DNA from 2 places in the Actinoplanes sichuanensis genome. Region 2 is predicted to be linked to the other one. Evidence: riboswitches for the same ligand, from Rfam matches in the RefSeq annotation. Region 2 holds a riboswitch; the other holds the start of a gene.
The links. Region 2 has a riboswitch for cyclic di-AMP ahead of Q0Z83_RS41745 (coiled-coil domain-containing protein). Riboswitches for the same ligand answer to the same signal wherever they lie in the genome.
Positions count from the first base shown of each region.

Region 1 (5,101 bases), 100 kb from region 2:
CTGGCCTCGGCCCGGGACATCCGGGACACGTTCGGCCGGATGGGCATGAACGACGAGGAGACCGTGGCACTGATCGCCGGCGGTCACACCTTCGGTAAGACCCACGGTGCCGGCCCGGCCGAGAACGTCGGTCCCGAGCCCGAGGCCGCCCCGATCGAGGCGCAGGGTCAGGGCTGGAAGAGCAGCTTCGGCACCGGTGTCGGCGCCGACGCGATCACCAGCGGTCTGGAGGTCACCTGGACCTACCACCCGACCCGCTGGGACAACGAGTTCTTCCACATCCTGTTCGCGTACGACTGGGAACTCACCACGTCGCCGGCCGGCGCGCACCAGTGGCGTCCGAAGAACGGCGCCGGCTCGGACCTGGTGCCGCACGCCTTCGACGCGTCGAAGCGGCAGGAGCCGCGGATGCTGACCTCGGACCTGGCGCTGCGTTTCGACCCGATCTACGGGCCGATCTCGAAGCGGTTCCACGACGACCCGGAGGAGTTCGGCAAGGCCTTCGCCAAGGCGTGGTTCAAGCTGACCCACCGTGACATGGGTCCGATCACCCGTTACCTCGGTCCGGAGGTCCCGTCCGAGCCGCTGATCTGGCAGGACCCGCTGCCCGCGGTCGACCACGAGCTGGTCGGCCCGGCGGACGTCGCCGCGCTGAAGGCCACCGTGCTGGCCTCCGGCCTGTCGGTCGCCGAGCTGGTCGCCACCGCGTGGGCCTCGGCTTCGACGTTCCGCGGCACCGACAAGCGCGGTGGCGCGAACGGCGCCCGCATCCGGTTCGCCCCGCAGAACCAGTGGGAGGCCAACGACCCGGCTCAGCTCGCCAGGGTGCTCGGTGTGCTGGAGGGTGTGAAGGCCGAGTTCGACGCGGCCGGTGGCGCGAAGATCTCCCTCGCCGACCTGATCGTGCTGGCCGGTTCGGCCGCCGTGGAGAAGGCCGCGAAGGACGCCGGGTTCGACGTCGAGGTGCCGTTCACCCCGGGTCGTACCGACGCCACCGAGGAGCAGACCGACGCCGAGTCGTTCGCGGTGCTGGAGCCCACCCACGACGGCTTCCGCAACTACCTCGCCAAGGGCCACGACCGCCCCACCGAGGCGCTGCTGGTCGACCGCGCGCAGCTGCTCACCCTGACCGCGCCGGAGCTGACCGTCCTGGTCGGCGGCCTGCGGGTGCTGGGCGCCAACACCGCCGGTTCGCCGCACGGCGTCTTCACCGAGACCCCGGGCGTGCTGACCAACGACTTCTTCGTCAACCTGCTCGACTTCGGCACCACCTGGACGGCCACCGACTCCGACGGCGAGACCTTCGAGGGCCGCGACCGCCGGACCGGTGCGGTCAAGTGGACCGCCACCCGGGCCGACCTGATCTTCGGATCGAACTCGGTGCTGCGTGCCCAGGCCGAGGTCTACGGCAGCGACGACGCCAAGGAGAAGCTGGTCACCGACTTCGTCAAGGCGTGGGTCAAGGTCGCGAACCTGGACCGTTTCGACCTGGCCTGACCGGTCAGGCGGTTTCCATCGGGCCCGGGTCGGCCGCACCGACCCGGGCTTCGCCTGCTGGTACCCTCAGCAACGTCGGGCTCGTAGCTCAGTGGATAGAGCAACCGCCTCCTAAGCGGTAGGTCGCGCGTTCAAATCGCGCCGGGCCCACTCTCAGATCTTCAACCGCTGCCCCACCCGCAGCCGGTGTGGGCTGCTCAGCACATCCGAGTTCGCCCGGTAGAGCGCTCGCCAGCCGCCCCGCACATCGTGCCGCGCCGCGATCCGCGCCAGCGTGTCACCCGGCCGGACCACGTAGCGTCCGGTCGACCGGTGCACCTTTCGTACGCTGCCGCGGGACGCCGCCGTGTAGGCGTGCCGCCGGCCGCAGGTCGGCCAGGCACCGATGCCCTGCCCGCGCACCACCCGTTCGGCGATCCGGATCTGCTCGGACTTGGACGCCCGGTTCGCGGTGTCTGCGTACTTTCCGCCGCCGTAGGCGCGCCACGTGCTCCGGCTGAACTGGAGTCCCCCGTAGTAGCCGTTTCCGGTGTTGATGCTCCAGTTGCCCCCGGATTCGCAGTGCGCGATCGCCTCCCAGTTGATGTCGGCGTGCGCCGGCCCCGCGAGGGCCACGCTTCCGGCGAGTCCGACGGCCAGCATCCCGACCGCGCGATGGAGTTGTCTTCCGATCTGAGCCATGAGCTTGTCCTCCACGCCTACGAGGTCAGCTGTCGGGTTCGGGCAGAGGTGCCCGGCCGCGTTCGCGGCTTCACCCCGAGGCGCCGTAGCGCCGAGGAACTCTTGGGTCCCCCGCTCCATGCCTTGGGTTTCGTCGAACCGTGGTCGGCGGCTGGACTCGGCGTTCCGACCACGGTGCCCACTCTGTTGCGGGCTGTCGAGATGCCGCGCTGCTGGTTGGTTATGCGAGACGCGGCAATGGAGTTGTAAGTCACAAATTAGCCGCTTTGATCTTCCTTTGTGCGGCTAACGTGCTGAATTCGGCGTGGCGCAACAGGTGCGGAACCCTCCACCGAGGGTGCACAATCCTCACCCATGAGTGAGTCAGAGCGTGAGTTCGACGTGATCGTCTACGGCGCCTCGGGTTTCGTCGGTGTGCTGGTGGCGCGATACCTCGCCGAACACGCTCCAGCGGGCGCACGCCTGGCCCTCGGCGGCCGTTCCAGGGCGAAACTGGAGGGTCTCGGCCTGGACCAGCCCATCGTCGTCGCCGACGCGAACGACGCGGAAGCCCTGACCACGATGGCCGGCCGCGCCAAAGTGGTGATCACCACGGTGGGGCCGTATGCGAAGTACGGCAAGCCGCTCGCCCGCGCATGCGCCGAAACCGGCACGCACTACGTGGACCTCACCGGTGAGGTGCTCTTCGCCCGGGACAGCATCGACGAGAACCATGAGACCGCACGGCGTACCGGCGCACGGATCGTGCACTCCTGCGGCTTCGACTCGATTCCGTCCGATATCGGGGTGCACGTCCTGCATGAACAGATCAGCCGGGACGGCGCCGGTGAGCTCACCGACACGACACTCGTGGTGACCAGCATGCGCGGCGGTGTCAGTGGCGGCACCATCGACTCGATGCGCCATCAGGTCGACGTGATGAAGAAGGACACCCGGCTGCGCAAGGTCGGCGCCAGCCCGTACTCGCTGAGCCCGGACCGGCAGGCCGAGCCCGACCTCGGCCGCCAGCCCGACATGCTCACCCTGCCGGGGTCCGACGTGGACACCAGCGTGCGCGGGCATCTCGCGCCGTTCGTGATGGCGTCCTACAACACCCGGGTGGTGCGGCGTAGCAACGCGTTGCGCGGCTGGGCCTACGGCCGCACGTTCCGGTACCGCGAGGTCCTGCGGGTGAAGAGCAAGGTCGCCGCCACGGTCGTCAAAACGGGGATGAACGCGCTGGTCATCGGCTTCGCGGTGCCGCCACTGCGCTTCGTCCTGGACCGCTTCCTGCCCGCGCCCGGTGCCGGGCCGAGCGAGGACACCCAGCGCAACGGTCACTTCACCATGGATCTGTTCACCACCACCACGTCCGGTGCGCGCTATCGCGCGCGGGTCAAGGCCAAAGGCGATCCGGGGTACGCCGCAACGGCGGTCATGCTCGGCGAATCGGCTCTCGCGCTCGCCTTCGACGACGAGGCGCTGCCGGAGGTCGAGGGTGGTGTGCTCACCCCGGCGACGGCGATCGGTGACGCCCTGGTCAAGCGGCTGCGCGACGCCGGGTTCGAGATCACGGCTCAGCGGCTCTGATCAGCGGCGCTGAGCCACCACGTGGAAGACGTGCCAGTGCTTCGGGCCGCTGAACGCCCGGCCCGGCTCGTCCTCCACCTCCCACCGCTCGATGGTCAGACCGTCGAACAGGGCGCGTACCTCCGGTTCGGTGAGGAAGGTCAGGTTCGGGTCGCCGGCCCAGCTGTCCCGGTCACCGAACAGGTCCACGGCGACCCGCCCGCCGGGACGCAACACCGACCGGATCAGTGTCCACACCCGATCGAATTCAGCGCGGGTCTGGAACGGAAGCGAGTAACCGGCATGGACGAGATCGGCGGGCGGTAGATCGTACAAATCCTGGAATCTGCTTGTTTTGATCGTCAAGGCCGCATGGCGGCCGCCGATGGTGCGCAGCAGGCGGGCCTCGGTCCCCGGCTCGCCGTCCAGAGCCAGCACCCGCCAGCCCGCGTCGAGAAACGCCCTGGTCTCGCGGCCTGCGCCGCAGCCGAGATCGACGGCGGTACGCCCGGCGCCCGGCCCGGCGAGCGCCAGCACCCGTTGGCACGACTCGCGGATCGGGCGGGCGGCCTGACGCGAGTTGTAATTCGCCCAGTGCTCATCAGTGCGCATCGGTGTGGACATGGTGCGATTTTGCACCGCGAAATGGTGTCCGTGATCCGACCGGCACGCGGTAAGGAATCGTGCACGGCTTCATATCGATCGCCACTAGCACCAAAGGTGGTCTTACCGGCACGATTGGACAGGTGACCGTCAGCCCGTTGCCATACCCGCTGAGGTTGACGGGGACCGCCGTCATCCTGCGGGAATGGCGATGGGAAGATCTCGACGACCTGGTCGCGCTCCTCGACGAACCGGGCATCGCCCGCTGGACGCTGATGCCCTCGCCGTTCGACATCGAGGCCGGGCTCGCCTACCTGCGCCGCGCCCAGCAGGGCCGCATCGGCGGCAGCCGGATCCAGCTCGCGATCACCACCGACGGTGGCCCGCCGCTCGGTGAGGTGCTGCTCTTCAACGTTCGGTCCGAGGCCCACGAGGCCGAGCTCGGCTACCTGGTCGGCCTGCCCTTTCGGCGCCGCGGGCTCGCCACGGCGGCGCTGTCCCTGCTCACCGGCTATGCGGTCGACACCCTCGGGCTGCGCCGGCTGCTGCTGCGCATCGACCGGGGCAACACCGCCAGCACCTCGGTGGCGCGCCGCTGCGGATACCGGCCGGCGGCCGAGCCGCCCATTCAGCAGGACGGGCCGTACGGGCCGGCCACGCTGGACACCTGGGAGTACGTGGAGAACCGCTCCGGGCCACAGGAGGATCGCCGGAAAAATGTCGCAGCCCGGCGGTACGGTCGGCGCTGAGGAGGTGCTGATGATCGACGTGG
Region 1 is NZ_AP028461.1:8,981,421-8,986,521, forward strand. It holds gene katG (catalase/peroxidase HPI) at 1-1,497, shown strand, start outside; tRNA gene Q0Z83_RS41285 (tRNA-Arg) at 1,575-1,647, shown strand; gene Q0Z83_RS41290 (LysM peptidoglycan-binding domain-containing protein) at 1,651-2,178, opposite strand; cyclic di-AMP (ydaO/yuaA leader) riboswitch at 2,178-2,324, opposite strand; gene Q0Z83_RS41295 (saccharopine dehydrogenase family protein) at 2,533-3,747, shown strand; gene Q0Z83_RS41300 (class I SAM-dependent methyltransferase) at 3,748-4,350, opposite strand; gene Q0Z83_RS41305 (GNAT family N-acetyltransferase) at 4,473-5,078, shown strand; gene Q0Z83_RS41310 (DNA glycosylase AlkZ-like family protein) at 5,089-5,101, shown strand, end outside.
Region 1: it holds a riboswitch for cyclic di-AMP, as region 2 does, so the genes downstream of both, Q0Z83_RS41290 (LysM peptidoglycan-binding domain-containing protein) here and Q0Z83_RS41745 (coiled-coil domain-containing protein) in region 2, are expected to answer to the same signal.

Region 2 (5,101 bases):
GCACGACCGTGATCCGTGAACGGGCTTATCCCGTCGACCCCTGGCACATTCGGGAGACCCGGCTCGACCTGGACCTGCTGGCCCAGTCCGAGTCGGTGTTCGCGCTCTCCAACGGCCACATCGGGATACGCGGAAACCTGGACGAGGGCGAGCCGCACGGCCTGCCGGGCAGCTATCTGAACTCGTTCTACGAGTTGCGGCCGCTGCCGCACGCCGAGGCCGGATACGGCTTCCCCGAGTCCGGCCAGACCATGGTCAACGTCACCAACGCCAAGCTGATGCGCCTGCTCGTCGACGACGAGCCGTTCGATGTGCGGTACGGCGAGCTGCGCTCCCACGAGCGCTGCCTCGACCTGCGGGCCGGCACGCTGGAGCGGGTCGTCGAGTGGGTGTCGCCGTCCGGCCAGGGCATCCGGGTGCGGACCGTGCGGCTGGTGTCGTTCACCCAGCGCGCCGTGGTGGCCTTCCTCTACGAGGTGGAGCCGCTGGACGCGTCCACCCGGCTGATCCTGCAGTCCGAGCTGGTGGCCAACGAGCAGTTGCCGCCGATGAGCAAGGACCCGCGGGTCGCCGCGGTGCTGGACCGTCCGTTGCAGGCCGAGGAGATGTTGGAGCAGCCCACCGGCGGCATCCTCGTGCACCGCACCAAGGCCAGTGACCTGCGGATGGCCGCGGCCATGGAACACCTGGTGGAGACGCCGGGCCGGCACGCCATCACCACCGAGGGCCACCCGGACTGGCTGCGTACCACCGTCGCCTGCCGGCTGGAGCCGGGGCAGAAGCTGCGGGTGGTCAAGCTGGCGGCGTACGGCTGGTCCAGCATGCGCTCGCTGCCCGCCCTGCGTGACCAGGTCGGGGCGGCTCTGGCCAGTGCCCGCCTGGACGGCTGGGAGGGACTGGTCCAGCAGCAGAAGGACTATCTCGACGCATTCTGGGACCACTCGGACGTCAAGGTCGAGGGCGACTCGGAGGTGCAGCAGGCGGTCCGGTTCGGGCTGTTCCACACGCTGCAGGCAGGCGCCCGGGCCGAGCAGCGCCCGATCGGCTCCAAGGGCCTCACCGGGCCGGGGTACGACGGCCACACCTTCTGGGACGCTGAGACGTTCGTACTGCCGGCTCTGACCTACACCCAGCCCTCCGCGGCGGCCGACGTGCTGCGCTGGCGGCACTCGACGCTGGACCTGGCCCGGGAGCGGGCTCAGACGCTCGGCCTGCAGGGCGCGGCGTTCCCGTGGCGGACCATCCGGGGCCAGGAATGCTCCGGGTACTGGCCGGCCGGCACCGCCGGGTTCCACATCGCCGCCGACATCGCCGACGCGGTCCGCCGCTACGTGCAGGCCACCGGGGACTACGACTTCGAGCGTGAGGTCGGCCTGGAGCTGCTGGTGGAGACGGCTCGGCTGTGGCGGTCGCTGGGCCACCACGACCGGCACGGACGGTTCCACATCGACGGGGTCACCGGTCCCGACGAGTACACCGCCGTGGTGAACGACAACATCTACACCAACCTGATGGCCCAGCAGAACCTGATGACCGCGGTCGAGGCCTGCAAGCGCCATCCGGACCTGGCCCGGCGGTTCGGGGTGGACGACGAGGAGACCGCGTCGTGGCGGGACGCGGCGGCCGCCGTGCACATCCCGTACGACAAGGAGATCGGGGTCCATCAGCAGTGCGAGGGCTTCACCCGGCTCCAGGAGTGGGACTTCGAGAACACCCCGCCGGAGGGGTACCCGCTGCTGCTGAACTACCCGTACTTCGACCTGTACCGCAAGCAGGTGGTCAAGCAGGCCGACCTGGTCATGGCGATGTACATCCGGGGTGACGCGTTCACACCGGAGGAGAAGGCGCGCAACTTCGCCTACTACGACGCCCGGACGGTACGGGACTCGTCGCTCTCCGCCTGCATCCAGGCCGTTCTCGCGGCCGAGACCGGGCATCTGGAGCTCGCGCACGACTATCTGGGCGAGGCCGCCCTGATGGACCTGCACGACCTGCACCAGAACGCCCGGGACGGGGTGCACGTGGCGTCCCTGGCCGGCACCTGGATCTCGCTGGTCGCCGGTCTCGGTGGCATGCGTGACTTCAACGGCCAGCTGTCGTTCGCTCCGCGTCTGCCCAGCCGGATCAACAACCTGGAGTTCTCGCTGCTCTGGCGCGGTCTGCGGCTGCGGGTGAGCGTGACCTCGGACGAGGTGACCTACTCGCTGCGCAACGGCGGCGGCCAGGCCCGGCTCACCTTGCTGCACCACGGCAAGGAGCTGGAGGTCACCCAGGTGCGCCCGGTGACGATGCCGATCCCGGCGGCGGTGCCGGCCGGTCCGGCGCCGGCCCAGCCGCACGGCCGGGCGCCGGTCCGGCGAGCGCTGCACTGAGTCGACATACGAAACGGCCCCCGTCCGTACGGACGGGGGCCGTTCTTTGTGATGTCTCTAAAGCATCGACACGTGCACGTGGTCGGTGTGGTCACTGACCCCGTGGTAGTTGCTCCAGCCGTTCGCCGGGAACCAGATCTGCTTGTTCCAGATCACGTAGTAGATGCCGAGGGCATCGGCGTTACGCACCAGGAACGCCATCAGGTTGTTGCCGTACCGGAATTCCTTGTCGGTGTCGAACGTCGAGAACCCGGATTTCTGCAGCGACCAGTCGCAGGCGCGGCCCTTGGGATGCTCGAACGGACCACCGTCGCGATGGCAGCCGACGAAGTTGTTGAAGCCGGCCTTCTTGACTTCCTTGTACATGTGCAGCGTGCGCTTGGTGACGCAGCCGTTCGTGGTCGGGTCCTTCTCGGTGCAGCCCTCGGCCGAGAAGCCGCCGCTGGAGTTGCGGGGTGCCGGGGCGGCCTCGGGTGAGTTCGCGACCACGAGACCCTTGGTCACGCCTTTACCGCCGACCAGGGCGAGCGCGTCGACCGCGGCGTCCTTCTGCTTCTTCATCGCGGCGGCGTCCTGCTGCTGCTGCTTCACCTCGGCGTCGAGCCGGACCTTGCTCTCGGTGATGGTCCGGAGTGCCTCGTTGAGCTCACGCAGCTTGGCGTCGTGCAGCCGGTTGATCTCCTCCAGGGAGACCGCCTTCTCCAGGAAGTCGCCCGAGGAGTTGGCGTTGAGCAGGTATCCGATCGAGCTGAGGTTGCCCGTCATGTACTGCTCTTTGGCGATCTTGTCGACCTCGGGGATCAGCACGTCGCGCCGGGCCTCGGCCTGCTTGATCTGGTTGGCCAGCTGAGCCTGCGCCTTCACCGACTTGTCCACGGCCGCCTTGGCGGACACATAGCGCCGGTTCGTGTTCTCGATCACATCGGAGAGAATCGCGTCTCCGCCGCCACCGTTCTGCTCCTGCTCTTGAGCAGTGGACGACGAGCCGCCGGGCTCGGCCGAAGCCGGAGCCGAGGGTGCCGCGAGCATCACGACAGCCACCAGCGGCGCCAGGGCGTGTATCAGCCACCGGCGGGGACTTGCGGTCATCAACAGTTCCTTCCGTGTCACCGCCGACCGAGTTAGCTGACGGGTTCGGGACGGAAGCAATCCCTACCGCAAACTGCGGATACACCCCAGTGACCTGGTTCCCCGGCTCGCCTTTCGACGATTGGGCGGCGGCCTGCCGGCAACTCGGGGGCGGTGCCGTCCTGGCAGGACCGGCGGTCAGTTTACCCGAGATATCGCCGTGGATCAGACCCTGGGAACGGCCAAAAGTGTTACATCGCAACGACTATCCGTAATTGCTGTCACCGCTCGTGTCGAGGCCATTGCGCGGCGTACGAGAACTGTCGATCTGTCGATCGAGTGGGTATGGTCGGTGCGGTTCCCGCACGGGAGCCGCCGCCTAATCGCCGTAAAAAGGCGAGCCGGGGAACCAATATTCCCTGGGGTGAATCCGCTCACCAGCGGTAGGGATTTCCTTCGTCCCGAACCCGTCAGCTAACCCGGCCGGCGGCCGACGGAAGGAAATGCCTGTGCAGCAGAACACTGCGCGGCGATTAGCGGCGTTGCTGGCGCTGCTCGTCGCCGCGTGCGGACTGGCCGTCGCCTCGACGCCGGCCACCGCGGCCCCCCGGCTGCTCGCCGCCCCCGGCGACTCCGGTGACGACGGTGAGGGCGGCTCCGGGTCACTGATCGACAAGCTCGAGAAGGCCTCCAAGGGTTTCGTGGAGGCGAAGGCCAAGCTCAAGACGTCCAAGGAACAGCAGGCCAAGCTGACCGCCGAGCTGAAGAAGCTGGACGGCGAGCTCGGACCGCAGCAGGACAAGCTCGACCTGCTCGCCACCCAGGCGTACACCGCGGGCCGGGGCGGGCCGATGGCCGCGCTGCTGAGCTCCGACTCTGCCGAGGGCTTCCTGGGTCGCGCCGAGACGCTGGCTCTCGTGGCCGCCGACCAGAACCGGGCGATCGAGGATCTCAAGAGCACCCGGGAGACCCGGCAGAAGGCCAAGGACTCCATTGACATCGCCATCAAGGACCAGCAGAAGCAGGTCACCGTGATGGCGAAGCAGAAGGAGCAGGCCGAGGCCGCACTGAAGGCGGCGAATCAGGGCAACGACGCCAGTTCGTCGTCCGACGGCGGCGACAGTGCCGACGCGTCGCCCGGACCGAGTGGCAGCAGTTGCAATCAGACCGACCCGACCGGCACCGGCGGCTGTGTGACCGCGACCCTCCTGCACGCCTACAAGGAGGCCCGCGCCGACGGCTTCACCAGGTTCACCAAGTGCTGGCGAACGCAGAACAGCGGTGAGCACCCCAAGGGCCGGGCCTGCGACTTCTCGGCCGAGAAGGGCACGTTCGGCGGCGACGCCACCGGAGCCGACAAGACGTACGGCGACAACCTGGCGAACTACTTCATCAACAACGCCGACAACCTGAACGTGCTCTACGTGATCTGGTATCGCCGGATCTGGCTACCGAGCAGTGGCTGGAAGTCGTACAGCGGGGCGGGCGGAGACCCGTCCAGCGACCACACCAACCACGTGCATCTGTCGGTCAACTAGCCCGGCGCAGCAGGAGTGCGGGGCCTCACCTGCGGGTGAAGGCCTCGTACTCCTTCATCACCTCGGAGGTCGGGCCGTCGGCCCGGATCACGCCTGCCTCCAGCCAGATGCAGCGCTCGCAGG
Region 2 is NZ_AP028461.1:9,083,020-9,088,120, reverse strand. It holds gene Q0Z83_RS41755 (glycoside hydrolase family 65 protein) at 9-2,372, shown strand; gene Q0Z83_RS41750 (coiled-coil domain-containing protein) at 2,430-3,461, opposite strand; cyclic di-AMP (ydaO/yuaA leader) riboswitch at 3,468-3,599, opposite strand; cyclic di-AMP (ydaO/yuaA leader) riboswitch at 3,807-3,945, shown strand; gene Q0Z83_RS41745 (coiled-coil domain-containing protein) at 3,944-4,978, shown strand; gene Q0Z83_RS41740 (ABC transporter ATP-binding protein) at 5,004-5,101, opposite strand, start outside.